4 regions of the Pseudomonas sp. F007 genome follow, and region 3 is predicted to be linked to each of the others. Evidence: predicted binding sites of a transcription regulator. Region 3 holds the regulator's gene; each other region holds the start of a gene.
What was found. The regulator FliA, encoded in region 3, starts transcription of late flagellar genes. The targets are predictions, from matches to a motif close to CTAAAGTTTNNNNNNNNNNNGCCGNTAA.

Region 1: motA (flagellar motor stator protein MotA) is a predicted target of FliA. The motif match lies at 2,700-2,727, and genes of this name have one in related genera.
Region 2: ACZYR5_RS02675 (flagellar protein MotY) is a predicted target of FliA. The motif match lies at 5,267-5,294, and genes of this name have one in related genera.
Region 4: ACZYR5_RS14115 (methyl-accepting chemotaxis protein) is a predicted target of FliA. The motif match lies at 4,700-4,727, and genes of this name have one in related genera.

What each region holds. Positions count from the first base shown of each region.
Region 1 is NZ_JBVATA010000003.1:425,971-433,569, reverse strand. It holds gene rsgA (small ribosomal subunit biogenesis GTPase RsgA) at 1-59, shown strand, start outside; gene ACZYR5_RS09390 (toll/interleukin-1 receptor domain-containing protein) at 222-713, shown strand; gene motB (flagellar motor protein MotB) at 751-1,776, opposite strand; gene motA (flagellar motor stator protein MotA) at 1,780-2,631, opposite strand; gene ACZYR5_RS09375 (HDOD domain-containing protein) at 2,798-4,324, shown strand; gene rhdA (thiosulfate sulfurtransferase) at 4,367-5,182, shown strand; gene asd (archaetidylserine decarboxylase) at 5,201-6,061, shown strand; gene serB (phosphoserine phosphatase SerB) at 6,171-7,385, opposite strand; gene ACZYR5_RS09355 (AhpA/YtjB family protein) at 7,520-7,599, shown strand, end outside.
Region 2 is NZ_JBVATA010000001.1:551,700-559,298, forward strand. It holds gene nth (endonuclease III) at 25-663, shown strand; gene ACZYR5_RS02655 (PA3496 family putative envelope integrity protein) at 771-950, shown strand; gene ACZYR5_RS02660 (response regulator) at 1,032-1,658, opposite strand; gene ACZYR5_RS02665 (hypothetical protein) at 2,037-2,828, shown strand; gene ACZYR5_RS02670 (argininosuccinate synthase) at 2,948-4,165, opposite strand; gene ACZYR5_RS02675 (flagellar protein MotY) at 4,295-5,203, opposite strand; gene pyrC (dihydroorotase) at 5,362-6,408, shown strand; gene rnt (ribonuclease T) at 6,405-7,079, shown strand; gene ACZYR5_RS02690 (peroxiredoxin) at 7,148-7,599, opposite strand, start outside.
Region 3 is NZ_JBVATA010000007.1:203,641-211,239, reverse strand. It holds gene ACZYR5_RS18815 (chemotaxis protein CheA) at 1-1,294, opposite strand, end outside; gene ACZYR5_RS18810 (protein phosphatase CheZ) at 1,324-2,112, opposite strand; gene ACZYR5_RS18805 (chemotaxis response regulator CheY) at 2,135-2,506, opposite strand; gene fliA (RNA polymerase sigma factor FliA) at 2,673-3,413, opposite strand; gene fleN (flagellar synthesis regulator FleN) at 3,410-4,240, opposite strand; gene flhF (flagellar biosynthesis GTPase FlhF) at 4,355-5,680, opposite strand; gene flhA (flagellar biosynthesis protein FlhA) at 5,692-7,599, opposite strand, start outside.
Region 4 is NZ_JBVATA010000005.1:271,249-278,847, reverse strand. It holds gene ACZYR5_RS14140 (heme utilization protein) at 1-308, opposite strand, end outside; gene fapB (fibril amyloid subunit FapB) at 375-953, opposite strand; gene fapA (fibril amyloid chaperone protein FapA) at 955-1,401, opposite strand; gene ACZYR5_RS14125 (AAA family ATPase) at 1,771-2,295, opposite strand; gene pnuC (nicotinamide riboside transporter PnuC) at 2,292-2,855, opposite strand; gene ACZYR5_RS14115 (methyl-accepting chemotaxis protein) at 2,939-4,573, opposite strand; gene ACZYR5_RS14110 (undecaprenyl-diphosphate phosphatase) at 4,867-5,697, shown strand; gene ACZYR5_RS14105 (DUF1294 domain-containing protein) at 5,694-6,083, shown strand; gene ACZYR5_RS14100 (MmcQ/YjbR family DNA-binding protein) at 6,080-6,424, opposite strand; gene ACZYR5_RS14095 (LysR substrate-binding domain-containing protein) at 6,436-7,365, opposite strand; gene ACZYR5_RS14090 (hypothetical protein) at 7,452-7,599, opposite strand, start outside.

The DNA.
Region 1 (7,599 bases), on a different contig from region 3:
AACAGCGGATGAACAGCTATCGCTCGATCATCGCCAGCCTGCCCGAAACCAGCTACTGATCAGACGATCTGGCACGGACGCAGGTGTCCGTGCCAGGTAAAAACCTTCTGTAAGAATTTTTTCCTTCTAGCGAAGGAATCGTCTCTTTGCGCTCGGCCGCCTTGCTGCCCCGGGCCCTTCTCCTACAGTCAGTCCCACTTCGCGCTCAAGGGACTCACTCAATGCCTGTATTCATCAGCTACCGCCACATGGATCGCCCGCACGCCATCCTCATCAACAATCGCCTGATGCAGGCGAACATCCAGACCTGCCTGGAGGTCCTGGACCCGGAATCCCAGACCACCGACGACATGACCGGCTTGATCACCCGCAATATCGGCGAATGCAGTCACTTGCTGGCGCTGGCCAGCGACAAGTCTGCGCAGTCCTGGTGGCTGCCGTTTGCCCTGGGCGAGGCGACTATCTGCAATCGGCGTATCTGCACCTTCAAGACCGGCGCCAGTGAACTGCCCGGCTACCTCGACAAATGGCCCCGCCTGGCAAAAATCGCCGATCTCGACTTCTTCATCGATGCCTACCGCAACGAACAGACACTCCGTCGCTCACTGAACCTGGACGCGGATATCGACAACGAGTGGCTGCACACCAGCAACAAAACCAATGCCGAACGCTTCCACAACGAACTCAAGGCGCGCATCCGCCGCGGTTTCTAAGAGGCAGAAAAAAGCCGACATTGCTGTCGGCTTTTTCTCACTGTTTCGGCGGCTCGGCCGGCTTGGGCGCGGGATCGTCGAACAGGTTCAAACGCTCGCGCAACTCATGGGCCGGCAATGGTTGCTGGTCGGCCGGCAGGGCATGGGGATCGGCCGGCACTTCGCCTGGCGCACCCTGGCCCTGGGTCGGCGCAGGAGCAGGAGCAGGCTCGGCACCTTGCTCGCCTTCGATGGCGCGCTGGGCTTTCTTGGTCAGCACGACAATGTCGATGCGCCGGTTGACCGGGTTGAACGGGTTCTCCCGATCGAACAACGCCGACGAGGCATAGCCCACCACCCGCGCCACCTGGGCCTCGGGATAGCTGCCGGCGACCAAGGCTCGACGGGCGGCGTTGGCGCGATTGGACGACAGCTCCCAGTTGCCGAAATCGCCCGAGCCGGTGTACGGCTTGGCATCGGTGTGGCCGCTGATGCTGATCTTGTTCGGCACCGCCTTGATGGTGTCGGCCATGGCCAGCAGGATGTCTTCGAAGTACGGTTTCAGGCGTGCGCTGCCGGAATCGAACATCGGCCGGTTTTCCGAATCGATGATCTGGATGCGCAGGCCGTCCGGGGTGATCTCGAACAGAATCTGGTCCTTGAACTTCTGCAGTTGCGGATTTTCTTCGACCTTGTTCTGCAATTCCTGCAGCAACAGCTCGAGGCGCTCCTGCTCGACCTGCTCGGCCATGCCTTCGACCTGATCGGTATCGACCGTGACCTTGTCCGGCTGCGGCTGGAACTTGGCTTCCGGGTTGAGGGTCTGGTCGGGCGCCAGTTCCGGTGAACCACCCAGGTCAATGACGTAGGGTGTGCCGCTCTCGGTGAAGCCGATCGGATCCTTGAAATAACCGGCGATGGCGATCTTCTGTTCCGGCGTGGCCGTGGACAACAGCCACAGCACCAGGAAGAACGCCATCATCGCCGTGGCGAAGTCAGCGAAGGCGATTTTCCACGCGCCCCCGTGATGCCCGCCAGCAATGCGCTTGACGCGCTTGATGATTATCGGCTGATTGTTTTCCATGACTTAGCGACCGCGAACCGCTTGTTCCAGCTCGGCAAAGCTCGGACGGTGCGCCGGGTACAGCACTTTGCGCCCGAATTCCACCGCCAGCGAGGGCGGCATGCCGGAAGCCGAGGCCACCAGCGACGCCTTGATCGCTTCGTAGGTGTTCAGCTCTTCCTTGGCATCGTGGGCCAGGGAGTGAGCCAATGGGCCGAAGAAACCGTAGGCCGCGAGAATACCGAAGAAGGTACCCACCAGCGCCGCGCCCACGTGCAGGCCGATGGATGCCTGGTCGCCTTCACCCAGCGACGCCATGGTCACCACGATCCCCAGTACCGCCGCAACGATACCGAAGCCGGGCATACCGTCGGCGATGCCGTTCACCGCGTGGGACGGGTGCTCCAGGTCTTCCTTGAGGCTGTAGAGCTCCATGTCGAACAGGCCTTCGAGCTCATGGGGCGCCATGTTGCCGGAGGACATGATGCGCAGGTAATCGCAGACGAAAGCGGTCATGCGCTCGTCCTTGAGAACGGTCGGGTACTTGGCAAAAATCGGGCTGGCAGCGGCGTCTTCAATGTCCGCCTCGATCGCCATCATGCCTTCGCGACGGCTCTTGTTGAGGATCTCGTAGATCAGGCCCAACACCTCCAGGTAGAAGGCGTGGGTAAAGCGCGTGCCGAACATGCTCAGGGATTTCTTGAGCACGTGCTTGGTCATGTAGCCGGGGTTCGCCTGGAGGAATGCACCCAGCGCCGCGCCACCGATGATCATCACCTCGAAGGGTTGGATCAGGGCGGCAATCTTGCCGTGAGAAAGCACGTATCCGCCGAGCACGCTCGCGAATACGACGATGATGCCGATAATTTTAGCCATAGGTAGAAGGTACTTACTTAAGTCGGGTTCAAGGTCATATTCGGAAGTTAAACAATCTCTTCTTCTACTTATCGGCAAAACTGCGCCAGACTATAGCCAGTTATGGCGAAAAGCCAATTTGCCCCCACTCGGGCGTGTTTGAAGTCAACGGTGACCGCGCCCGACCATGGCTAATGCAACCAACTCCACACCTTCCACACTCCAGGACTGGGTCAAGCGTCTCGACAGCGTGATCTTGCCTGTACCGCTGGCCAGCCATGACCGGGTGAGCCGGGCGCTGAACAATCCGCGCAGCTCGTTGCGCGAAATTGCCGACCTGATCCAGGGCAGCCCGGCGCTGGCGCTGAGCGTGATTCGCGAAGCCAACCGGCATGTCAGCAGCAGCCTCACCGAGCCCTGCGAAAACCTCGAGGTGGCGATCACCCGTCTTGGCCTCAAGCGCACCGCGCAACTGCTCGCCCGCCTGCCCGCCGTCCCGCAGAACGAAATCCCGCCGGCGCTGCGCAAGCTGCAGATGATCAGCCAGCACGCCTCGCAACAGGCCAATGGCTTTTTCGCCAGTCGCCTGGCGCGTTTGTGGCAGGACATCCATTGGGGCAGCCTGCTGTTCCTGGCACCGCTGTGGCCGTTGGCGCTCAGCGACCCGCAACGCCTGGAAGACTGGGAGCGCCGGGTTATCCACAACGGCGAGGCGGCGCACAAGGTTGAAAAAGAGCTGTTCGGCGTGCACCTGCTGGAGCTGTGCCAGACCCTGGTGGAACTGTGGCGCCTGCCGTACTGGGTCGCACAGGGTTATCGGCTGTTGATCAGCGAACAGCGCGAGCTGGCCAAGGTCCTGCTGATCGCGCGAGACGCCGATCACCCCTTGCGCCAACAAAACCGCCTGGACGATGACCCAACCCTGCGCCGCTGGCTCAATCAGCCGGCCAACACCGTATTGCTGGCCAACGGCCTGGCGCTGTCGGCGCAACGCTCCTGGGTCAGTCCGCACACCTTGCGCTGGCAGTTCCTGACCAGTCTGTACCTGCAAATCCCCATGGATGAGGTGCAACAGCAGCAGCATCAGCAGGCCGCGCAGAGCGCGCGCAACCACGCCATGCCCGATATATGGCACCCGGCCGAGGCGCTGCTGTGGCCTTGGGGCAATGCCGACGAACAACGCGACCGTTCGCCCGCCGGGCCAACGGCCGAGGACCTGGCGCAATGGCGCAAACACTGCGCGCAGTTGCTGGCCGAGCCGAGCCCGTTCAGCAACGCCCTGCACCTGACCACCTGCGCCCGCGACGCCCTGGCGGCCTGCGGCCTGCGTCGCGCCGTGCTGCTGATGGCCGATCGCAGCCAGAGCCAGCTACGCGCCCACCAGACTCTCGGCCTCGGTCAGGATGCCGCCGCACTGAATCTGCTGGTCAGCCAGAGCAGCGTCCTGCAACGCCTGCTGGCACAACCGGCACAACTGCGCCTGACACCTGCCAATCACGCGCAGTTCAGCGCCCACCTGCCAGCCAACCTGCGCGAGTTGTTCAGTGGCGAACACCTGCTGCTGCGTTCAGTGGCGATCAATGGCAAGGTGCTCATGGTGCTGGTGGCGGATCAGGGTGGCGGGGCGTTCTCCGACATCACCGTGCAAGCTTTCGGCAAAACCGCGCAATGTCTCGAAAAGGCCCTGCACAGCTTTAGCCACCGCGGCCAATGACGCTGCGCTACAATCCTCCCCTTTGTGCTCTGGAGACCTCACATGTCTGACTTCTCTGGCTTGGCGCTGGTCATCGAACCGAGCGACCTGAGCGCCCGTCTCGACGCCCGCGAATTGATTCTGGTCGACCTGACCAGTAGCGCCCGCTACGCCGAGGGCCATATCCCCGGCGCACGCTTCGTCGACCCAAAGCGCACCCAATTGGGTCAGCCGCCCGCGCCGGGCCTGATGCCGCCGCAAGCAGCGCTCGAAGCCTTGTTCGGCGAACTGGGGCACAACCCGGACGCGGTCTACGTGGTGTACGACGACGAAGGCGGTGGCTGGGCCGGGCGTTTCATCTGGCTGCTGGATGTCATCGGCCACACGCGTTACCACTACCTCGACGGCGGGCTGCTGGCCTGGCTGGCTGAAGGCTTGCCGACCTCCACCGAAGTACCGCCGGCCGTCGGCAGCCCGGTGGCGCTGACCCTGCACGAGGCGCCCACCGCCACTCGCGAGTACCTGCAAAGCCGCCTCGGTGCGGCCGACCTGGCGATCTGGGACGCCCGCGGGCCGCTGGAATATTCCGGCGAAAAAGTCCTGGCCGCCAAAGCCGGACACATCCCCGGCGCGATCAACTTCGAGTGGACCGCCGGCATGGATCAGGCGCGCAACCTGCGGATCCGCCGCGACATGCCGCAGATCCTCGAGCAGCTCGGCATCACCGCTGACAAGGAAATCATTACTCACTGCCAGACCCACCACCGCTCTGGCTTCACTTATCTGGTGGCCAAGGCACTCGGTTATCCGCGGGTCAAAGGCTACGCCGGTTCATGGGGCGAATGGGGCAACCACCCCGATACGCCCGTTGAGATTTAAGGTTTTTAAGGACACCCAATGAAAAATCGCTTGTTCATCATCAGTCAGTACCTGCTGCCTCACCACCTGCTGTCGCGCCTGGCCGGCTGCGTTGCCGAATGCCGCGTGCGCTGGTTCAAGAACGCCTTCACCGCGTGGTTCGCCAAGCGCTATCAGGTGGACATGTCCCAGGCCCTGGTCGAAGACCTGACCGCCTATGAGCACTTCAACGCCTTTTTCACCCGTGCCCTGAAAGACGGCGCGCGGCCGCTGGATCAAACCCCGGGCGCTATCCTCAGCCCGGCCGACGGTGCGGTCAGCCAGCTTGGCCCGATCGAACACGGCCGGGTCTTCCAGGCCAAGGGCCACAGTTTCAGCGTGCTGGAACTGCTCGGCGGTGACGCGGCCAATGCGGCGCCGTTCATGGGCGGTGATTTCGCCACCATCTACCTCTCGCCGAAGGACTACCACCGCGTGCACATGCCGCTGGCCGGCACCCTGCGCGAAATGGTCTACATTCCTGGCCGGATCTTCTCGGTCAACCAGACCACCGCAGAAAACGTACCGGAACTGTTTGCCCGCAACGAGCGCGTGGCGTGCATTTTCGACACCGAGCGCGGGCCGATGGCCGTGGTGCTGGTGGGTGCGATGATCGTCGCCTCGATCGAAACCGTCTGGGCCGGCCTGGTCACGCCACCCAAGCGCGAACTGAAAACCTTCCGCTACGACGAAGCCGCCCGCGCGCCAATCCACCTGGAAAAAGGTGCGGAGCTGGGTCGTTTCAAATTGGGTTCGACGGCTGTCGTGTTGTTTGGCCCGGATCAGGTGCAGTGGTCGCAGGAACTGGCGGCAGGTTCGCCAGTGGTGATGGGCCAGGGGCTGGGTTCGCCGAAGGCTTGATTAACATGTAGGAGCGAGCCTGCTCGCGATGGGGTCATCAGCCCCACCGCATCAACTTCATCGCGAGCAGGCCGCAAGCGGGCGCCCGCTCCTACAAGGGATTTTGGCGTTACAGCTGGCCGTCGCGGTCGCGGAAGCCCAGCAGGTACAGCACGCCATCCAGCCCGAGGGTGGAAATCGCCTGTTTGGCCGACTGCTTCACCAGCGGCTTGGCCCGAAACGCCACGCCCAACCCGGCAATCGCCAGCATCGGCAGATCGTTGGCACCGTCCCCGACCGCAATGGTCTGTTCCAGTCGCAATCCTTCCTTGTGTGCCAGCTCGCGCAGCAGATCAGCCTTGCGTTGCGCGTCGACGATAGGCTCCACCGCCACACCCGTGACCTTGCCGTCGAGCACTTCCAGCTCGTTGGCGAACACGTAGTCGATGCCCAGCTTGGCTTGCAGTTGCTTGGCGAAGTAGGTGAAGCCACCCGACAGGATCGCCGTCTTGTAGCCCAGGCGCTTGAGTTCGGCGAACAGGGTTTCGGCGCCTTCGGTCAGGCGCAATGAGGCGCCGATCGAGTCGAGCACGCTGACATCCAGGCCCTTGAGCAGCGCCAGGCGCTCCTTGAAGCTGGCACGGAAATCGAGCTCGCCGGCCATCGCCCGCTCGGTGATTTCCGAGACCTGCTCGCCGACACCGGCGGCCTTGGCCAATTCGTCGATGACTTCCGCCTCGATCAGCGTCGAGTCCATGTCGAACACCGCCAGGCGACGGTTACGCCGGAACAGCGAATCTTCCTGGAAGGCGATATCGACGTTCAATTCCTGGGCAACGCTGAGGAACTCGGCACGCAGGGCCTGCGGATCGGCGGCTTCGCCACGCACGGAAAACTCGATGCAACCCTTGCCCTTGTCGGCCGGGGTATCCAGCGGCATGCGCCCGGACAGGCGATCGATGTGATCGATGTTCAAGCCGTACTTGGCGGTGATCGAGCTCACGCTCTGCAGTTGCTCGGCGGTCACTTTGCGGGTCAACAAGGTCACGATATGACGTTTTTTGCCCTGGTTGCCGACCCACAGCTGGTAATCCTCTTCGGACACCGGCGTGAAACGCACCTGCTGATCGAGCTTGTAGGCGGTGAACAGGATGTCCTTGAGCACCGACTTGCCTTGTTCGGTGTCGGGAATTTCAACCAGGATGCCGAACGACAGCGTGTCGTGAATCACCGCCTGACCGATGTCGAGAATGTTCACACCACCCTGGGCCAGTACACCGGTAATGGCCGCAGTCAGACCCGGACGGTCGACTCCCGTGATGTTTATCAGGACGATTTCGCGCAAGGCGCACCCCCGCAAGTGGAAAAAAACCGCATTCTACCCACTTTCGGTGACCATCGGGCACAGCGAGCGCTTTGCCGGTCTGGGGGCTATCGCTATACTGCGCTCCAACTCCACGGACAAAAGAGCCGAGCTCAGTGAACCGGCCCACGCCAGTCAAACCCGATAACTTCTTCCTGCTGATCTTCCGTGCACTGCGCCACCGCCGTGTACCGAT
Region 2 (7,599 bases), on a different contig from region 3:
TGCCCTCAAGGAAACGCTGCGCCCATGAATGCCGCAAAACGCCTGGAAATTTTCCGCAGGCTGCACGAAGACAATCCGGAACCGAAAACCGAGCTGGCTTATTCGTCGCCCTTCGAACTGTTGATCGCGGTAATTCTTTCGGCGCAGTCGACCGATGTCGGCGTCAACAAAGCTACCGCCAAGCTGTTCCCGGTGGCCAATACGCCGGCCGCGATTTACGCGCTGGGAGTGGAAGGCTTGTCGGAGTACATCAAGACCATCGGCTTGTACAACAGCAAGGCAAAGAACGTGATTCAGACCTGCAAAATGCTGGTCGAACTGCACGCGGGAGAGGTTCCGCAAACCCGAGAGGCCTTGGAAGCCCTGCCAGGCGTCGGCAGGAAGACCGCCAACGTGGTGCTCAACACCGCCTTTCGCCAACTGACGATGGCCGTCGATACGCATATTTTTCGAGTGAGTAATCGCACCGGACTGGCGCCGGGGAAGAATGTGGTCGAGGTTGAACAAAAGCTGATGAAATTTGTTCCCAAGGAATTTCTCCTCGACTCGCACCACTGGCTGATCCTGCATGGCCGCTACGTGTGCCTTGCTCGCAAGCCTCGCTGTGGCAGCTGCCGGATCGAGGACCTGTGCGAATACAAGCTGAAAACCTCCGACGATTGAGGCGCTATTGGTTTTATTGATATATCGATTGAAAAAATCTTTTTTACCCGCCAGGAGATTGTCGATATAAGAAGCGCCAATGGCACTCTAAGCCTGGAGTCAAGCGTATGAGCACTGGCAAAGAACAATTGGACGTAGAAGACGACTTCCTTCCGGTTGAGACCGATGATGGCGAGCCTCAGGTGGAAGTCGCAAAGACTAACCTGAGCAAGCGTCGCACCATCGATAATCTCCTGGAGGAACGACGTCTGCAAAAGCAGCTTGCCGATTACGACTTTGACCTGTAGCCCCTGAAAGCCTCCCGAGACGGAGGCTTTTCAATGAGCGCTCACCCTTCGCGGGATCACACCTCTTCGAGGGGCCGGGAATCAAACCAGACCATTGCGCTGCGCAAGCTCTATCAGGTCAACCAGGGAGCGTGCATTAAGCTTGAGCAACAGCCGGGTCTTGTAGGTACTGACGGTTTTGTTGCTGAGAAACATGCCATCCGCAATTTCCTTGTTGGTCTTGCCGCGCGCCAATTGCTGCAACACCATCATCTCCCTTCCGGACAAACGCTCCACCATGTCCGCTTCGCTCGCACTACCCAGCGTTGAACGTACAGAGTGCAATGCCTGGTTGGGAAAATAACTGTAGCCAGACAGTACCGCCTTGATAGCACTGAGAAGTTCGGTCAGTTCCTGCTGTTTACAGACGTAACCAAAGGCCCCTGCCTGCATGCAACGCATTGAAAAGTGGCCGGGGGTTTGCGAGGTGAGCACCAGAACCTTCATGCTGAAACTCATCGAATTCAATCGCGCAATAACCTCGACCCCATCAAGCTTGGGTATACCAATATCAAGTATCACGATATCCGGCATATGCTCCCGAGCAAGTTGCAATGCATCCACACCATTATCCGTTTCAGCAATAACTTCATAGCCATGACGCTCCATTAGCATGCGTACAGCCAGTCGAATGACAGGGTGATCATCCACGATCAGCACTTTATTCATGGGCAAGTCCAATTTTCGCTGTTCGAATTTTTAGAGCCTGCACAATAGCGTAAGCGCTTTGACCTTGGGGACCTGCCCAAGCCGGCCGAGCATACCGAGAGACGATCCCTACAAACATATAGGACCATTCCTACAGGAATTCAGAAAAAACAATGTCGCTTAAAGTTTACGAACCCGCAAATATCGCTCAACAGCTACCCCGCCACCCGAAGCAAGGCTAATCAGAATCAAACCAATTCATACTTTCGCTTAACACCAGCTGAACACTAATCTATTCTAAAAGAGCAGGAAACAATTTATCAATTTAGTTTAATGACAACAAAAACAGCACTCCATTAGTCGATCAATTCTCAACCTGAAACAGTATGGACACTGATCATGCAGAGCATTCCTAAAAAAATCGTGAACCCCATGACAATCATCGCGATATTTGCAGCCCTCTCCGAAACCTCGGCCGCTGTATCGCTGCCTTTTCTCAATGACGATGATCGGGAAATATACATCTGGTTCCTGATCAGCTTCCCGTTTTATCTGCTGTTTCTTTTTTTCATCACCCTGAACTTCAATTACAAGTCCCTGTACGCGCCCTCTGACTTTCAGAAAGGGAAACACTTCATCAAGGTGTTTGACGACACTGCTCGTGCACAAAAGAAGCCGTCCGGCACGCCGCCACCGACGGCCGAAGATGACGCTGGCAGCCCTACGATCGCCGGTAGCACGGCCCTGGCGCAGACTCCCACGAACCGCGCAGAACTCAAGAACCAACCCGATTACCTGCTGCAAAGCGCTCAAGACCCACCGGCGCAGACAGCGCTGATCAGTCGACTGGCCAATCCCCGGCTAGTGCCCCTGCCCGCGGCGGTTCACTGCATTCGCATGGTCGATGCCCGTTGGGTACGCAAAAAAAAGGACACCACGCAGCTGATGCAGAGGATCAATCAGGTCCCGCACACGCAGCAAACGCTGACGATGTTGTTGACGTGCCCGGCATCGGAGCAACTGCTCAACGAAACGCTGAAGAAGTCTGCGATCAGGGCAATGAACGCCGACGATTCCCTGTGCATGTACTACAACCTGAACACCCAGACGATAAGCGTGATCGTCCCACGCTCGGCCACTGATCAATCAGCGGTTGCAGCGGTAGACAGAAAGGACAGCGAGAATGCTTGAGATAGCCAAGTGCATGGCCAGGGTGATACGACTGCGCAAGATCAGCGTAGCCGGGAGCATCGAAACCTGTTGTGACCCCGCCTGAAACGGGGTCACAACGGCTGATCAGCGCAACATCATCAGAACAGCTTGCGGCCTTTGTTGGCAGCAATGCGCATACGCAGGGCGTTGAGCTTGATGAAGCCCGCGGCGTCCGCCTGGTTGTAGGCACCACCATCTTCTTCGAAGGTCGCGATGTTGGCGTCGAACAACGATTCGTCAGACTTGCGACCGGTAACGATCACGTTGCCCTTGTACAACTTCAGGCGCACGACGCCATTCACGTTGACCTGGGAAGCGTCGATCATCTGTTGCAGCATCAGACGCTCAGGGCTCCACCAGTAGCCGGTGTAGATCAGGCTGGCGTACTTGGGCATCAACTCGTCCTTGAGGTGAGCCACTTCGCGGTCCAGGGTGATCGACTCGATCGCACGGTGGGCGCGCAGCATGATAGTGCCGCCTGGGGTTTCGTAGCAGCCACGGGACTTCATGCCGACGTAACGGTTCTCGACGATGTCCAGACGGCCGATACCGTGCTCGCCACCGATACGGTTCAGGGTTGCCAGGACTGTCGCCGGGGTCATCTCGACGCCGTCCAGGGCCACGATGTCGCCGTTGCGGTAGGTCAGTTCCAGGTACTGCGGGGTGTCGGGAGCCTTCTCCGGGGAGACGGTCCAACGCCACATGTCTTCTTCGTGCTCGGTCCAGGTGTCTTCCAGCACGCCACCTTCATAGGAGATGTGCAGCAGGTTGGCATCCATCGAATACGGGGATTTTTTCTTGCCGTGACGCTCGATCGGGATCGCGTGCTTTTCGGCGTAATCCATCAGCTTCTCGCGGGACAGCAGGTCCCACTCACGCCACGGTGCAATCACTTTCACGCCTGGCTTGAGGGCGTAGGCGCCGAGTTCGAAACGTACCTGGTCGTTGCCTTTGCCGGTGGCGCCGTGGGAAATGGCGTCAGCGCCGGTTTCGTTGGCGATTTCGATCAGGCGTTTGGCGATCAACGGACGTGCGATGGAAGTACCCAGCAGGTACTCACCTTCATAGACGGTGTTGGCACGGAACATCGGGAATACGAAATCGCGCACGAACTCTTCGCGCAGATCGTCGATGTAGATTTCTTTGACGCCCATGGCTTGGGCCTTGGCGCGAGCCGGTTCGACCTCTTCGCCTTGACCCAGGTCAGCGGTGAATGTCACCACTTCACAGTTATAAGTATCCTGCAGCCACTTGAGGATCACCGAAGTGTCCAGGCCGCCGGAATACGCCAGAACGACCTTGTTTACGTCCGCCATGCCATCACTCCACGGGGTTCTACGGAAAGCCGCGCAGTCTACCGCTGCGCAAGGATAATTTACAGAGGCGCGACAGCTTATGACGACGAAGCGACAGATTATGTCGAGCCAGCGACGATTTCAGCGGGTTCAGGACGTGGAAGCCGTGCTTTTCGCTGAGCTGGCCTCAGGGGCAGGTGCCGGCGCCGGCTCGACACGTTCGAGCTGAACGATGACCCGACGATTTTTCGCCCGGTTCGACGCACTGACATTGGGTGCAACCGGATACTGCTCGCCGTGAAAGCGCATGGTGATCTGTGATTCCTGGATGCCATTGGCCTTGAGGTAATCCATCACTGCCAGCGCACGGCGACGCGACAGGTCACGGTTGGTCAGGCGGTTGCCGCTGTTGTCCGAATGGCCGTCGAGTTCGATGTGGTTGACCGTCGGATCGGCCTTCATGAACGCCAGCATCTGCTGCAATCGCGCCTTGGCCGATGGATCCAGCTCGATCCCACCGCCCGGGAAACCGACGGCCGCCTGCTTGATCTGGTCATAGTTGTTGGGCAACAACTTGGCCACGCATTCCTGATATTGCGCGTAGGCCGCGTTGAAGCTGACCGGCAGGACCCGCACCTCGGACATCCGCCCGTCCGCCGCATAATGCCGCACCACCGAACTGCGACCGTCCATCAGTCCGCCCATCAGGCGCCCGGCCTGCAGTTGCGAGCTGTTGAACAGCACTTCGCCACTGCCGAGTCGCACCGACCCCAGGTTGATATCCCCGCGCCCCGGCTGCCAGGGCGCGGCGGCGGCCAGCAAGGTCGCCGAGCCGCCCGTCAGCATCGGGTTGTAGGCCTTCAGGCGGAACGTCGCTTGCTCGCCCGCCCGCCGCACGAACTCGCCGGTGCCAAAATCGGCGATCGGCTGGGCCAGGCGGCATTCAAACTTGTCACCTTCGACCTTCCACTCGATGTTCTCCAGGCGCGTCTGGAACGTGAGTGCCATGGTGGGAAGACTGGCGAACACACTGAGCAAGGCTAGATAACGCTGGCGCACGGGAGGCTCCATTGATTTTTGCAGCGAAAAGGCTGACAGACATAGTTACGGCATACCTTGGGGATATCGGTCACGCGCAGCAAAACTTGATAGCGAGTGCCTGCAAGAGTCTTTTCCGGTAGCATTCCCATGAGTTTGACCCGCCTGGAATCCCCCCAATGTCCGACCGCCTGACCCTGCTGCGTCCCGACGACTGGCATATTCATCTTCGCGATGGTGCTGTGTTGCCCAATACTGTCGCGGATGTCGCGCGCACCTTTGGTCGCGCGATCATCATGCCCAACCTGGTACCACCGGTGCGCAATGCCGCTGAAGCCGACGCCTATCGCCAGCGCATCCTCGCTGCGCGCCCGGCCGGCAGCCGCTTTGAACCGTTGATGGTGCTCTACCTCACCGACCGCACGACTGCGGACGAAATCCGCACCGCCAAGGCCAGTGGTTTCGTACACGCCGCCAAGCTTTATCCGGCAGGCGCGACGACCAACTCCGACTCCGGGGTCACCAGCGTCGACAAGATCTTCCCCGCGATCGAGGCCATGGCCGAAGTCGGGATGCCCTTGCTGATCCACGGTGAAGTCACCCGTGGCGATGTCGATGTGTTCGATCGCGAGAAAATCTTCATCGATGAGCACATGCGTCGTGTAGTCGAGCGCTTCCCATCGCTCAAGGTGGTGTTCGAACACATCACCACTGCCGATGCCGTGCAGTTCGTCAACGAGGCGTCGGCCAACGTTGGCGCGACCATCACCGCACATCACCTGCTGTACAACCGCAACCACATGCTGGTGGGCGGTATTCGCCCGCACTTCTATTGCCTGCCGATCCTCAAGCGCAACACCCACCAGGTTGCCCTGCTGGATGCCGCGACCAGCGGTAGCGCGAAGTTCTTCCTCGGCACCGACTCGGCGCCACACGCCCAGCACGCCAAGGAAGCGGCCTGCGGCTGCGCCGGGTGCTACACCGCCTACGCCGCCATCGAGTTGTACGCCGAGGCCTTCGAGCAGCGTAACGCGCTGGACAAGCTCGAAGCCTTCGCCAGCCTCAATGGCCCGCGCTTCTATGGGCTACCGGTCAACACCGATCGCATCACCCTGGTCCGTGAAGAATGGACTGCCCCTGCCAGCCTGCCGTTCGGCGAGCTGACTGTTATCCCGCTGCGCGCCGGTGAAAAACTGCGCTGGCGCCTGCTGGAGGAAAACGCGTGAGTGAAGACCAATACGACGACGATCAGGAAGGTCAAGGTGGTGGTGGCCCGCGTCACCCCATGGCAGCCAGGTTCCGTGGATATCTGCCGGTCGTCGTTGACGTTGAAACCGGTGGTTTCAACTGCGCTACCGATGCCTTGCTGGAAATTGCCGCGACGACCATCAGCATGGACGAAAAAGGTTACGTCTACCCGGACCACACCTATTTCTTCCGTGTAGAACCCTTCGAAGGCGCCAACATCGAGGCCGCAGCGCTGGAATTCACCGGTATCAAGCTCGATCACCCGCTGCGCATGGCGGTGAGTGAAGAGACGGCCCTGACCGACATCTTCCGCGGCATACGCAAGGCCCTGAAAGCCAATGGCTGCAAGCGTGCGATCCTGGTGGGCCACAACAGCAGCTTCGACCTGGGCTTCCTCAACGCCGCCGTCGCGCGCCTGGACATGAAGCGCAACCCGTTTCACCCGTTCTCCAGCTTCGATACGGCGACCCTCGCCGGTCTGGCCTATGGTCAAACGGTGCTGGCCAAAGCCTGCCAGGCGGCGGACATCGACTTCGACGGGCGCGAGGCTCACTCGGCGCGCTACGACACCGAAAAAACCGCCGACCTGTTCTGCGGCATCGTCAACCGCTGGAAACAGATGGGCGGCTGGGAAGATTTCGACGACTGACCGTCGGCACTTTCTCCCACCCATGAAAAAACCGGCCGAAGCCGGTTTTTTCATGCCTTGCGCGTGGCTTACAGCTTGCCAGCGTTCTCGGACAGGTAAGCAGCAACGCCTTCTGGCGAAGCGGTCATGCCCTTGTCGCCTTTTTTCCAGTTGGCAGGGCAGACTTCGCCGTGCTCTTCGTGGAATTGCAGAGCGTCAACCAGACGGATCAGCTCTTCCATGTTACGGCCCAGCGGCAGGTCGTTGACGATCTGCGAGCGCACAACGCCCTTGTCGTCGATCAGGAACGCGCCACGGAAGGCCACGCCGCCTTCGGACTCAACGTCGTAGGCCTTGGCGATGTCGTGCTTCATGTCGGCAGCCATGATGTACTGGACCTGACCGATGCCGCCGGCATTGATCGGGGTGTTACGCCAGGCGTTGTGGGTGAAGTGCGAGTCGATGGAGACCGCGATCACTTCAACGTTGCGCGCCTTGAAATCAGCCATGCGGTGGTCCAGAGCGATCAGCTCGGACGGGC
Region 3 (7,599 bases):
GCGCGAGGTCGCGAACCAGTCGAGGGAAACGCCCGAAGACCTTCTTGATCGGCTGCATCCGGGTTTTCATCACCGCGGTCTGCAGGTCGGCGGTAACCACGTCGAGGTTCGACACCGCCTTGGACATGGCCTCGTCGCCGCTGTTGAGCCCCAGGCGCACCAGGCGGTTACGTACCAGCACCAGCTCGCCGACCATGTTCATGATTTCGTCGAGGCGCGCGGTGTCGACCCGCACGGTGGTCTCGGCCTCGCTCGCCGGTTTTTCCGCTGGCGCCGGCGCCGCAGCCCGGGCCGGTGCCGGCTTCGGCGCCGGCGCCTTGGCTTCGCTGACGGCCGCGACCGGCTTGGCCACAGGTGCCGCCACCGGAGCGCTGGCCACCGAGGACTCGGCAGTGCCGACCTCGGGCGAGAACTTGCCCTTGCCGTGCAATTCGTCGAGCAGGGATTCGAACTCGTGATCGGAAATCAGATCGCTACCGACGGCCGACGCTTGCGCTTGCACTGGCGCCGGCACCGAAGCAATCGCCGACTCCAGCGCGTCAACTGCAAACTGGCCCTTGCCGTGCAACTGGTCGAGCAGGGCTTCAAATTCGTCGTCGGTAATTTCGTTGCTTTCAACCGCCGCAGCCGCGGGTGCCGGTTCTGCAGGCTGCGCCGCCGAGACCAGGGAATCGACGGCGAACTGACCCTTGCCGTGCAGTTGATCGAGCAGCGACTCGAACTCGGCGTCGGTGATTTCATCGCTGCCGCTGGCCGCTTCCACGACCGGCGCAGGGGCTGCTTCGGCCTGCTCCTTGACCGCGTTCAGCGAGTCGAGCAGCAGTTCGAATTCATTGTCGGTGATGTCACCCGAATCGCTGGCCGGCACCGGCTCAGCCGCGACCGGCGCCACTTGATCCGCCGACTGCGGTTCCGCCAGGCGCGCCAGGGCGGCCAGCAGCTCAGGGGTGGCAGCGGTGATCGGCGCGCGCTCACGCACTTCGCCGAACATGCCGTTGACCGCATCCAGTGCTTCCAGGACCACGTCCATCAGCTCCGAGTCGACGCGTCGCTCACCCTTGCGCAGGATGTCGAACACGTTCTCGGCGATGTGGCAGCACTCCACCAGTTCGTTGAGCTGGAGGAAGCCGGCGCCTCCTTTTACAGTGTGGAAACCGCGAAAAATGGCATTGAGCAAATCCGCGTCATCCGGTCGGCTTTCCAGCTCGACCAGTTGCTCGGACAGTTGCTCGAGAATTTCGCCGGCCTCAACCAGAAAATCCTGAAGGATTTCTTCATCGGCGCCGAAGCTCATGAATGGGTGCTCCTAAAAAAGGTCTGAACCTAGAAACCCAGGCTCGAAAGCAAATCGTCGACATCGTCCTGACCGGACATCACGTCTTCACGTTTATCGGCATGAATCTGCGGACCTTCACCCTGCGCCGTATGTTTTTGCGGATTTTTTTCGGCAAGGATCGCTGCGCGGTCATGTTCGATGCCGGCGAAGCGGTCGACCTGGCTGGCCATCAGCACCAACTTGAGCAGATTGCTCTCCACTTCGGTGACCAGTTGGGTCACGCGCTTTATCACCTGACCGGTCAGGTCCTGGTAATCCTGGGCCAGCAGAATGTCGTTGAGGTTGCTTGAAACCATCTGGGTCTCGGTCGCGCTGCGGGTCAGGAAACCGTCGACCCGGCGAGCCAGCTCGCGGAACTCTTCGGCGCCGATTTCCCGGCGCATGAAACGTCCCCAGTCGGCGCTCAGGGCCTGGGCGTCGGTGCTCAGGCCATTGACCAGCGGCGTGGCGTTTTCCACCAGGTCCATGGTGCGGTTCGCTGCGGCTTCGGTCAGCTTGACCACATAGCCCAGGCGCTCGGTGGCGTCGGTGATCTGCGAGACCTCCTCGGCTTGCGGCATGTGCGGATCGATCTGGAAATTGACGATCGCGCTGTGCAGCTCACGGGTGAGCTTGCCGACTTCCTGGTACAGGCCGCGGTCACGGGTCTGGTTGAGCTCATGGATCAATTGCACCGCGTCGCCGAACTTGCCTTTCTCAAGGCTTTCGACCAGTTCGACCGCGTGTTTTTTCAGGGTCGACTCGAAATCGCCCTGTGATGTTTCCTGTAGTTCCATAGCTCCCCCGTGGCGCCAATCATCAACCGATGCGTTCGAAGATTTTCTCGATCTTCTCTTTCAACGCCTGCGCCGTGAACGGCTTGACCACATAGCCGTTTACCCCGGCCTGGGCGGCTTCGATGATCTGCTCGCGCTTGGCTTCGGCAGTCACCATCAGCACCGGCAAGTGCTTGAGTTTTTCGTCGGCGCGCACGTGGCGCAGCAGGTCGATGCCGGTCATGCCAGGCATGTTCCAGTCCGTGACCAGAAAGTCGATGCTGCCGCTGTTGAGCAGAGGAATGGCGGTATTGCCGTCGTCTGCCTCGACCGTGTTGGTGAAACCGAGGTCACGCAACAGGTTCTTGATGATCCGCCGCATCGTTGAGAAGTCATCAACGATGAGGATTTTCATGTTCTTGTCCAATTCGACCTCCAAGCAGTCTTAAACGCGCCCAGCACCTGGGCACGCCATTCAATCAATCAGGCAGAGCACTCGACCACGGTATGGAGCACAACGGATGAGCAGCGGACCGGCTTGTCGCCGCCCCACTGTCGTACGCAGTGTCCCCACACTGCTGTCAGCGCGCTCGCCACTCTCCCAAACGCCCCCGCAAACGGGCCGCGCACTGGCTGTGTAACTGGCTGACCCGCGACTCGCTGACCCCCAGTACCTCGCCGATTTCCTTGAGGTTCAGCTCTTCGTCGTAGTACAGCGCCAACACCAGTCGCTCACGCTCCGGCAAATTGGCAATCGCGTCCGCCAACGCTGCCTGGAAGCGCTCGTCTTCCAGGTCGCGCGACGGCTCTTGATGAGCACTCGCGCCATCCTCATGCAGCCCTTCATGCTCGCCGTCCTGCAACAGGTCGTCGAAGCTGAACAGGCGACTGCCCAAGGTGTCATTCAAAATCCCGTAGTAATCATCGAGACTCAATTGGAGTTCGGCCGCAACCTCGTGATCTTTAGCGTCACGTCCGGTTTTAGCTTCAATTGTGCGAATCGCATCACTGACCATACGGGTATTGCGGTGGACCGAGCGTGGCGCCCAGTCCCCTTTGCGGACTTCGTCGAGCATCGCGCCCCGAATACGAATCCCGGCATAGGTCTCGAAACTGGCGCCCTTGCTGGCGTCGTACTTGGTCGACACTTCCAGCAGGCCAATCATCCCCGCCTGGATCAGGTCCTCGACCTGAACGCTGGCCGGCAAACGCGCCAGCAGGTGGTAGGCAATACGTTTTACCAGTGGCGCGTAACGCTCGATCAGCTCGTACTGCGCGTCACGCGCCGACTGCTTGTACAGGTTGTAACCGCTCGCGGTCATAGCACCGGACCCGCGGTTTGTTGCACCAGACGCTCGACAAAAAACTCCAGATGCCCGCGCGGATTGGCAGGCAATGGCCAGGTATCGACTTTCTGCGCGATGGCCCGGAAAGCCAGGGCGCACTTGGAACGCGGGAACGCTTCGTACACCGCGCGCTGCTTCTGTACGGCCTTGCGCACGCTTTCGTCGTACGGCACCGCACCGACGTATTGTAGGGCGACATCCAGGAAGCGATCCGTGACCTTGGTCAACTTGGCGAACAGGTTGCGTCCCTCCTGCGGGCTCTGCGCCATGTTGGCCAGCACGCGGAAACGATTCATCCCGTAGTCACGGTTGAGCAGCTTGATCAGGGCGTAGGCATCGGTGATCGAGGTCGGTTCGTCGCAGACCACCAGCAGCACTTCCTGAGCCGCGCGGACGAAGCTGACCACCGATTCGCCGATGCCAGCAGCGGTGTCGATCACCAGCACGTCGAGGTTGTCACCGATGTCGCTGAAGGCCTGGATCAGGCCCGCGTGCTGCGCCGGGCTCAGGTGCACCATGCTCTGGGTGCCGGAAGCGGCCGGCACGATGCGAATCCCGCCAGGCCCCTGCAGCAACACGTCGCGCAGTTCGCAGCGGCCCTCGATCACGTCGGCCAGGGTGCGCTTGGGCGTCAGCCCCAGCAGGACGTCGACGTTCGCCAGACCCAGGTCGGCGTCCAGCAGCATGACGCGCCGCCCGAGCTCTGCCAGAGCCAGGGACAAGTTCACTGAAACGTTAGTCTTACCGACGCCACCCTTGCCGCCGGTCACCGCGATCACCTGTACGGGATGCATGCTGCCCATGTGCTTTCTATACCTTGTCTTGCTTAGACGCGGGCTACATGACTGGCTGCGCGTTCGCGGGCGAACAATGCATGGCAGGCCATCGATGTAGATACAAATCTAGTCATTAATACCTCAGCCAACCCGTTGGGCAGGACTGTGGTAGAGGTCAGCGAACATATCAGCCATGGCTTCTTCGCTGGGTTCTTCCTGCATTTGTACACTGACCGCACGGCTCACCAATTGGTGCCGGCGCGGCAAGTGCAGATCGTCCGGGATCCGCGGTCCATCGGTCAGATAGGCGACCGGCAATTCATGACTGATTGCCAGGCTCAACACTTCGCCCAGGTTGGCCGTCTCGTCCAGTTTAGTCAGGATGCAGCCAGCCAGCCCGCAGCGCTTGTAACTGTGATAGGCGGCGGTCAACACCTGCTTCTGGCTCGTGGTGGCCAGGACCAGATAATTCTTCGATTTGATCCCGCGCCCGGCAAGGCTTTCCAGCTGCATGCGCAGCGCCGGGTCGCTGGCCTGCAGGCCGGCGGTGTCGATCAGCACCACGCGCTTGCGCAGCACCGGCTCTAGGGCCTGGGCCAGCGATTGACCGGGATCCAGGTGGGTCACCGAGACGTTGAGAATCCGTCCCAGGGTCTTGAGTTGTTCCTGGGCGCCGATGCGGTAGCTGTCCATGCTCACCAGGGCAATGTTCTGCGAGCCGTACTTGAGCACGTAGCGCGCCGCCAGCTTGGCCAGGGTGGTGGTCTTGCCCATGCCGGCCGGGCCGACCATGGCAATCACCCCGCCCTCTTCCAGCGGCTCGACCTCAGGGGTCTGGATCATCCGCGCCAGGTGCGCCAGCAGCATGCGCCAGGCCTGGCGGGGGTCTTCAATACTGGTCGTCAGCTCCAGCAGGTCGCGCGACAGCGGGCCGGACAAGCCTATGCGCTGCAGGCGACGCCAGAGGTTGGCCTGCTGCGGATGGCGGCCTTGCAGCTGGTTCCAGGCCAGCGAACCGAGTTGCACTTCCAGCAGTTCGCGCAAGCCATTGAGCTCCGAGCGCATGGCGTCGTAGGCCCGTGGATCGATGCTCGCCGCCGGGGCGGGGGCTGGTGCCGGGCGTGGTGGCTCGGACAGCGTCGGCTCGATCAGCGGCTCGGCAGCAGTCAGCGGCAAGCCGGCGAACAGTTGGCGACTGGCATGCGGGCCGGCTTCGCCTTCGCCACGCAGGCTCAGTTCGGCCTGGGCGGTGACGATCCGCGACTGGGTCTTGCGCAGCTCATCTTCGAGCTCGACGTTCGGCACCCGCGGCGCCAGCGCCGAGAGTTTGTAATCGAGGGCAGCCATCAGCTCGACACCGCCGGCGATCCGGCGGTTACCGATGATCGCGGCATCGGCGCCCAGCTCATCACGAACCAGTTTCATGGCCTGACGCATATCGGCGGCGAAAAAACGCTTAACTTGCATAAACCACTACCTCAGCCGTTGGGCCCTACTGTCGCAACGATGGTCACCTGCTTGTTGTCGGGTATCTCCTGATACGCCAACACGTGCAACCCCGGGACTGCGAGACGCCCGAAGCGCGAGAGCATCGCGCGTACGGGACTGGCTACCAACAGAATCACCGGGTGACCTTGCATTTCCTGACGCTGCGCGGCGTCGATCAACGAACGCTGCAGCTTCTCGGCCATGCTCGGCTCCAGCAAGACGCTCTCATCGGCGCCTTGCCCTGCCTTCTGAATACTGTTGAGCAATATTTGTTCCAACCTTGGCTCCAAGGTGATCACAGGCAGCTCGGACTCAGTGCCTACAATGCTTTGCACGATAGCGCGAGACAGGCCAACGCGCACGGCGGCGACCAAAGCGGCGGTATCTTGACTCTTGGCGGCATTGTTCGCGATGGCCTCGGCAATGCTGCGGATGTCGCGCACCGGCACCTGCTCCGCCAGCAACGCCTGCAACACCTTGAGCAGTTGCGACAGCGAGAGCACACCCGGCACCAGCTCTTCCGCCAGCTTCGGCGAGCTTTTCGCCAGCAATTGCATGAGTTGCTGGACTTCTTCGTGGCCGATCAGTTCGCTGGAGTGCTTGTACAGAATCTGGTTCAAGTGCGTCGCTACCACGGTACTGGCATCGACCACGGTGTAGCCCAGCGACTGCGCCTGGGAACGCTGGCTGACCTCGATCCACACCGCCTCCAGGCCAAAGGCCGGATCCTTGGCGGTAATGCCATTGAGGGTACCGAACACCTGCCCGGGGTTGATCGCCAGCTCGCGGTCCGGGTAGATCTCCGCTTCGGCGAGGATCACCCCCATCAGGGTCAGGCGATAGGCACTGGGCGCCAGGTCGAGGTTGTCGCGGATGTGCACGGTGGGCATCAGGAAACCCAGATCCTGGGAGAGCTTCTTGCGCACCCCCTTGATCCGCGCCAGCAATTGCCCACCCTGGTTGCGATCCACCAGCGGGATCAGGCGGTAGCCGACTTCCAGGCCGATCATGTCGATCGGCGTGACGTCGTCCCAGCCCAGCTCCTTGGTCTCCATGGCCCGCGCCGGCGATGGCAGCAGCTCCTGCTGACGCTTGGCCTCTTCCAGGGCCTGGACCTTGACGCCGTTCTGCTTCTTCCAGAACAGGTAGGCACCGCCGGCAGCAATGGCGGCCATGCTGAGGAACGCAAAATGCGGCATGCCCGGGACGATACCCATGATCGCCATCAACGCCGCCGACACCGCCAGCGCCTTGGGCGAGGCAAACATCTGCCGGTTGATCTGCTTGCCCATGTCCTCGGAGCCCGAAGCACGGGTCACCATGATCGCCGCAGCAGTGGACAACAGCAGTGATGGCAATTGCGCCACCAAACCGTCACCGATGGTCAGCAGCGCATAGACCTTGCCGGCGTCGCCGAAGGTCATGCCGTGCTGGAAGATCCCCACCGCCATGCCGCCGATCAGGTTGATGAACAGAATCAGCAGGCCGGCGATGGCGTCACCGCGCACGAACTTGCTGGCACCGTCCATCGAACCGTAGAACTCGGCTTCCTGGGCGACTTCCGAACGCCGGGCCTTGGCCTGGTTCTGGTCGATCAGGCCGGCGTTGAGGTCGGCGTCGATCGCCATCTGTTTGCCGGGCATCGCATCGAGGGTGAACCGCGCGCTGACCTCGGAAATCCGCCCGGCGCCTTTGGTCACCACCACGAAGTTGATGATCATCAGGATCGCAAAGACCACGATACCGACCACGTAGTTACCGCCGATCACCACCTCACCGAAGGCCTGGATCACCTTGCCCGCCGCGGCATGACCGTCCTGACCGTGGAGCATCACCACTCGCGTTGACGCCACGTTCAGCGCCAGGCGCAGCAAGGTGGCCACCAGCAGAATCGTCGG
Region 4 (7,599 bases), on a different contig from region 3:
ACGTTGTCTTGTTGGTTGCCGTCGCCGGCTGCAACGTTGGCGCCCATGTTGCCGCTGGAACCGTTGAGCGAGCTGTCAGCCTTGGAGGTGTTTTTGGTGCCCTGGTTGAGCACGCTGTTGCCGGAGCTGTCCTGTTGATCGAGAACCGCTGCGCCTGCACCGGCGGTGATCGAGAGGATTTGATCCAGGGTCGGACCCTGTGGTTTAGGTTGTGGGTGATGACGTTTGCCGCCATCGGCCTGAGCCGCAATTGCCATGACCGCTGCCAGAGCGAAAACCAGTGGTTTCAGAGCTGTTGTAGGTTTCATGGTGTTTCTCCGTGCTTATTAGTTGGTTAAGTGTTGGTACTTTCTAATTGCACTGCGGGATTTGGGTCAGTCTGCGACCCGGATGCTCAGGGTGTTAGCCATGCGGTTCCCCACCCCGGCACTCTGGTTCACCTGAATCACTCCTCGGCTGCCGGTGAAGGCCTGGTCGCTTGTCACGACCTGGCGACTGCCTTGCGAAGTGCCAGTTGCTCCTGAGTTTGGTAACAACGCCACGTTCTGTTGCGACAGGGCGCTGTCATCAATGCTCTGCGGCGCGGCGCTGACGCTGATCCGCATGGCATTGATCATTTGGTTGTTGGCCCCGGCCGACTGGTTCACGCCCAGTGCGCCGCTGCCATTGCTGAAAGAGTTGCCACCGATGGAGCTGGTTGCGTTCATCGAACGATCGGCGGGCGTGGTGATTTTCTGGGTGATGCTGCCGGTGGCCGACGCCTCGGAACCGATGGCGATGGCCCGGTTGTTGATCTGTTGCTGCTGGTCGCCGGCAGCCTGGTTCATCATCAGGTTGCCTTTGTAGTTGGCGCCGGAGTTGTCCAGGGTTGCGTTGTTCACCGTGTTGACACCGGAGTCAGCCATGGCCGAGGTGCTGCTCAACAGGGCGAGGAAAATCAGCGTCCGATTCATCTCATTTCCCCATGTTGGTCAGAGGCGAAAGGCCAATGTTGATGGAGCGGGTGATGGTGCCGGAGATCGCGCTGCCGCTACCGCCGCCGTGGCCGGACTGCATGCCCGGCAGACCGTTGGGATTGGTCAGCACGTTAATCCCGGAGCCGCTGTTGGCGCTGGGTACGGTGCTGCGATTGATGATGCTGGCGCCGCTGCTGATGCCGGCAAAGTCACCGTCGTTGAGTTCCGAGTTGGTGACCTGAACGATCCGTTCCGATGGATTGGCGTTGACCGTGGTCGGGTAGGGGTCTTTGGCGAACGGCTGGCGGCCAATGGCGCGAGGTTGCACATCGCGTTGCAGCACAATCACCCCGTTGCCTTCGGCGTGCACCGGCAGGCTGAGCACAGAGCTGAGCGCACATCCGAGCATCAGCAGGCGGGTTGTGCCTTTTTCGATAGTCCCCATCTCTGCACTCCTTCTCAAATTTGCCGCTGGCCCTGTCAGCGTTGTGAGGGAGAGAGCAGGAGCTGTGCCGCTTTTTATTTCTATCGAAAATTCAAGGGCTTGGAGTTTGTGGTCGGATTTTGCAGGCGCAGGTTGTTTCAACCGTGAGACAGGCGGCAGGGCAACTCGGCCGTGGTTAGCCGGCTATCAGTGTCGAGATGCTCTGGATCAAGGGTTGGGGAGGAGGTGTTTCAATCGCTTAACAATTGCTGTGTCAAGCTGATGAACCCCTTGTACGCAGGCCGTTACACCGCTGCGTGGTGTTTCAGGATCGGACACTTGAGGCCCCAAAACAGGGGAAATGTGGGGGTAAGACGTGGTTTCAGGGGGCTAAAACTTGAGCAATTGCTCTACCGCAAGCACTGCCTGACGGCGTCTTTCGCTCCAGTCGCCTTCGATAATCTGCAGCGGCTGCTGGTGCCGGTGCAGCCAGTCGCAGGTCGCCTGGAAGAATGCCTGGCGCTCAGCCAATTCCGGCTGGCAACGTTGGCCGTCGTCGGTCCATTCCACCATTTGCGGGGAAAGCACCAGGTGCAGGTCGTAGTGGCGGGCCAGCAATTGCTCTTCGATCCAGGCCGGGCAGGCGCCAAACAGGGTCTGGCTCCAGAGCATGTTGCTCAGTAGATGTGTGTCGAGGATCAGCAGGTCTGGCTGCTGTGCGCGGGCGCTGTCTTCCCAGGCCAGTTGCCCACGGGCAATGGCCGGGATATCCGCCAGGCAGGTGTCGCGCGGATTCTGCTCGATGAAATGACGCACGTATTCGCCCACCAGCAGCCCGCCGAAACGCTGCTGCAACTCGGCCGACAGCCAGCTTTTGCCACTGGATTCGGGACCACAGAGCACCAGCACCTTCATGTGCGCAGCGCCGGATCGGCACGCCACTCACGCAGGCCCTGGACGGCCAGCGCGGTAAATACCGCATACAACGCCGCGGTCAGGTACAGGCCCTTGTAGAGGAACAGGCCGACGAAGATCACATCCACGGCAATCCACAGCGACCAGCATTGCACACGCTTTTGCGCCATCCACCACTGCGCGACCAGGCTGAAACCGGTCAGGGCGGCGTCCAGCCACGGCTGGGCGGCATCGGTCCAATGGGCCATGGCCGCGCCCAGCAGCAGGCTGCCAAGGGCGCCAAGCCCGAGGTCGCGAAGTACCGTGCCAGCGCCCAGGCGGCTGACTTCGCGGCCATGATGACTGGCGCCGCCACGGGTCCATTGCCACCAGCCATACAGTTGCAGCCCGGCGTAGACCACCTGCAGCAGCATGTCCGAATAGAGTTTGACCTCAAAGAAAATCCAGCTGTAGAGCAGCACCATCACCAGGCCGATGGGCCAGCACCAGGGGTTCTGCTTGACCGTCAACCAGACAGCGATCACGCCGAGCGTGGCGGCAAACAGTTCAAGCCCGGACATGCAGATTCCTTGGTCAAGTCGAAGAGGGCGCCGATTGTACCCAGAGTGGGCGGCGAGGCGTTAGCGCCCTCAGTGCTGGCGAGTTACACGCGGAACTGCTTGAGCGAGGCATTGAGCTGTTCACTCAACACCCGCAGGTGCTCGCTCGCGGTGCTCGATTGCTCGGCCGCCAGCGCGGTGCTGTGGGACAACCCGGCCGCCTGGGTGACGTTCTGGTTGATGTCCTCGACCACATGCGCCTGTTGCAAGGTGGCGCTGGCAATCGAGGCGTTGAGGCCATTGAGGTTGTGCAGCGCCTGGCCGATGGCACTGAGGCTGGCACCGGCCAGGCCAGCCTGCTCGATGGTCAGTTGCGAAGCGCGGCTGCTGTCGCCGATCACCTTCACCGCGGCCTCGGAGTGATTCTGCAAGCGCTCGATCATGCCCTGGATCTCGGCGGTGGATTTCTGTGTGCGCTGGGCCAGCAAGCGCACCTCGTCCGCCACCACGGCAAAGCCTCGGCCTTGTTCGCCAGCCCGCGCCGCTTCGATCGCGGCATTCAGGGCCAGCAGGTTGGTCTGCTCGGCAATCGAGCGGATCACCTCCAGCACACTGCCAATCTGCGTGCTTTCCGTGGCCAGGGTGCGGATCACCTCCACCGCCTGATCGATGGTCGAGGACAGTTGGTCGATCTGTTGCAGGCTGCCGTCGATGTTGACCTGGCCTTGCTGGGCCTGGACTTGCGCGTCACGCATCTCGCTGGCGGCGTGTTCGGCATTCTTCGCCACATCCTGCACGCCGTAGGTCACTTCATTGATTGCGGTTGCCACCAACTCCATCTGTTGCGACTGCTGCTGGCTGCGCGCCTGGGCCTGGGCGGCGTTCTCGCCCAGATCGCTGGAGGACTGCCCCAGGGCGCTGGCGGACTGCTGCAGCTCGCCGATGACCCCGCGCAACTTGGCGGTGAAGGCGTTGAAGTGCCGGGCCAACTGGGTGACTTCGTCCTGGCCGTGGGTATCGAGGCTGCGGGTCAGGTCGCTTTCGCCACTGGCGATATTGGCCATGGCGTCGACGGTTTCCTGCAACGGCCGGACGATACTGCGGGCGATCACCATCACCAGCAGCGCCATCAGCACGGCAATGCTCACGCCGACCAGCGAGGCCTGGCGCACCTGGCTCTGGAACTCGAGCTGCATGTCGTCGATGTACACACCCGAGCCAATCACCCAGCCCCAGGGTTCGAAGAGTTTGACATAGGAGGTTTTCTGCACCGGCTCGCTGGCCCCAGGCTTGGGCCAGCGGTAGTCGACCATGCCGGCGCCCTTGGCCTTGGCGATGGCGACCATCTCGTTGAACAGTGCAAAGCCGTCCGGGTCCTTGATCGCCGACAGGTTCTGCCCGTCGAGCTTGGGATTGGTCGGGTGCATGACCATCACCGGCGTCAGGTCGTTGATCCAGAAATAGTCGTTTTGCTCATAGCGCAAGCCACGCACCACACTCAGTGCCTGCTGCTGGGCGGCCTCGCGGGTGAGGGTGCCAGCCAGTTCCAGTTGACGGTAATAATCCAGCACGCCGCTGGCGGCCTGGACCACATGCCGGGTCTTCTCGGCCTTGGCCAGGTACAGGTCCTGGTGAATCTGCTTGAGCATCAGCAGCCCCAGGGTCAACAGCATCAGCACAGCCACTACCAGGATCAGCCACAACCGCCGGCTGATCGACATACTGCGCAAGCTATTCATAGCGTGTCACTCCCGTTTCTTGTTCTTGTCATAAAGCGTTGCCAGCATTCAGGCATGCTTTGGCCACTACGCCAATGCGACTGAAGTCCTATAACGGCGCGGCGTTTTCAGGGCATGTCTGATAGGATTTCGGCCGCACACGGGAGAACCTGAGCCCGCGTTGATTTTTCACAGGATTTTTACCTTTTTCGGTAGATTCTGTGCGCCTTGACCTTCAGCTACGCTGATCGCAGTGAACACTCAAAAAATTATTAAAGGGGCATGCCTTGGGGGCATCGCTTCACGGGGGATTGATGGATCTTTGGACGGCCGCACAGGCGTTGATTCTTGGAGTTGTAGAAGGGCTGACGGAGTTTTTGCCCATTTCCAGTACCGGGCACCAGATCATCGTCGCCGACTTGCTCGACTTCGGCGGTGAACGGGCCATGGCATTCAACATCATCATCCAGCTCGGCGCGATTCTCGCCGTGGTCTGGGAGTTTCGGCGCAAGATCCTCGATGTGGTCATCGGTCTGCCGACGCAGAAAAACGCCCAGCGTTTCACCGCCAACCTGCTGATCGCCTTTTTGCCGGCGGTGGTGCTCGGGGTGATCTTTGCCGACCTGATTCACCACTACCTGTTCAACCCGATCACGGTGGCCACCGCCCTGGTGATTGGCGGGATCATCATGTTGTGGGCCGAACGTCGGGTGCACACCGTGCGCGCCGAAACGGTCGACGACATGGTCTGGACCGACGCCCTGAAAATCGGCTTCACCCAGTGTCTGGCGATGATTCCGGGAACCTCGCGTTCCGGCTCGACGATCATCGGCGGCCTGTTGTTCGGCCTGTCGCGCAAAGCCGCCACCGAGTTTTCCTTCTTCCTGGCCATGCCGACCATGGTCGGTGCCGCGGTGTATTCGGGCTACAAGTACCGTGACCTGTTCCAGGCCTCGGACTTGCCGGTGTTCGCCATCGGCTTCGTCACCGCATTCGTTTTCGCGATGATTGCGGTCAAGGGCTTGCTCAAGTTCATTGCCAGCCACAGCTACGCCGCATTTGCCTGGTACCGGATTGCCTTCGGCCTGCTGATCCTGGCCACCTGGCAGTTCGGCTGGATCGATTGGGCAGCGGCCAAGCCGTGAGCCTGGATATCCAGCATCCTCGGCTCAAGGGCCTGATCTTCGTCGCGCTGTGTGTGCTGCCGGGGATCGGCTCGACCCTGTTGTGGCTGCGCGGCGGCTCGCTGATCCCGCTGGCGGCCTACGGGCTGATGAGCCTGGTGGCGTTCCTGTTGTACTGGAGCGACAAACGCAAGGCGCGCGCCGAGCAGTGGCGCACCCCGGAAAACGTCCTGCACGCACTGGAACTGGCGGGTGGCTGGCCGGGAGCGCTGCTGGCTCAGCAGCTGTTTCGGCACAAGACCCGCAAAGTCTCGTTCCAGCTGGTGTTCTGGCTGATCGTGCTGGCGCACCAGGTGTTCTGGATCGACCAACTGTTCCTCGGCGCCGGCTTGTTCCGCCTGTTCTAGAGCAACAAACCGACTTGCACGCGCTTGGGCAACTTGCTCACCACCAGTTGGTGGGAACGTTGCAACAAGCCTTGCAACTCGTCGGCGCCCAGCGGGTAGGGCAGTTGCATGATGATCCACTGGGCCCGCGCCAGATACGGCGCCGGGCCTATGCCGGGACGGTCGACATGGCCGAGGAACAAATCCTTGTCGACCTTGAACGCCAGGGAATCGCCCCGCAGGTTCTGCAGGGCGAACATTTTGTTGCCGGCCACCGAAAACACCCGCACGCCGCCCCATTTGTAATCTTCCCGCGCACCGGGCAGTGCCAGGCAGAACTGCGCCACGGCGTCCTCGGTCATGCTTGCAGCGTTCATAGCAGACGATCCCCGCAACTGTTGAACGACTCGGCCAAATGCTCGATCCAGGCGCGCACCGCCGGCAGTACACCCCGACGATGAGGGTAGACCGCCTGCAGCCAGCCGCCGGGCAATGACCACTGGGGCAGCAACTGCACCAGTGAACCGTTGGCCAGCTCCTCCTCGCAATACATCATCGGCAGGATGGTGAAACCCAGGCCCGCCAGGGTGCAGGCTTTGCGCACCACGAAGTCATCGATCCCCAGGCGCGCTTCCAGGCTCAGGTCACAGGTCTGCCCCTGTTCGCCAATCATGCGCAGGTGCACCAGGCGGTCGGCTTCCAGCGCGCCAAGTACCGGCACCTGTTTCAGGTCCTCCGGGGTATTGATCTGGCGCTCGCGGACGAAGCTCGGCGCAGCGACTATCACGGTCTGCGCCTGGCGCAGGCGGCGCGTCACCAGGAACGGATCTTCATCGCCGAGCTCGCGCACCCGCAGGGCGACATCGATGCCCTCTGTCACCAAATCAACGCGACGATTGAGCAACTGCATTTCCAGCTGCACCAGGGGGAAGCGCTGCAGAAAGCTGCTGATCACCCCTGGCAGAAATTCATGAGCCAGGCCCACCGGGCACGACACCCTCAGCCGTCCCCGTGGCTCGCTGGTCATGCTCGCCACCGCTTCATCGGCCATCTCGGCTTCCAGCAGCATCGCCTGGCAATGGCGCAGGTAACGCTCGCCGACCGCGGTCAGGTTGAGCTGGCGGGTGGTGCGCTGCAGCAAGCGCGCGCCCAGGCGCTCTTCGAGTTCGGCGATGCGCCGTGACAGGCGTGACTTGGGGATACCCAGCAGGCGGCCGGCGGCAGCGAAACCACCGGCTTCGACCACCTTGGCGAAGTAATAGAGGTCGGACAGATTTCGGGCGGTGCCCTCTGTCAATGTCATGAAAGCTCGCCTGTTCATTGGAAAGGATAGGGGGCCGATCAAACGGCCCGGCGCTCATGATCCAACAAATTCAGGCGAAACGTCACTCAGGAGTAAACGGCGCGTGCACCTTGTGCCACGGCTGGCGAGTGATCCAGCGAATGTTGCCGCGCAACCTGTGCCTGGACCACGGCAACTGCATCGAGCACTTTCTGCGCCCAGTGCTCGTCCTGCGGATCGACCACCACCACGCGA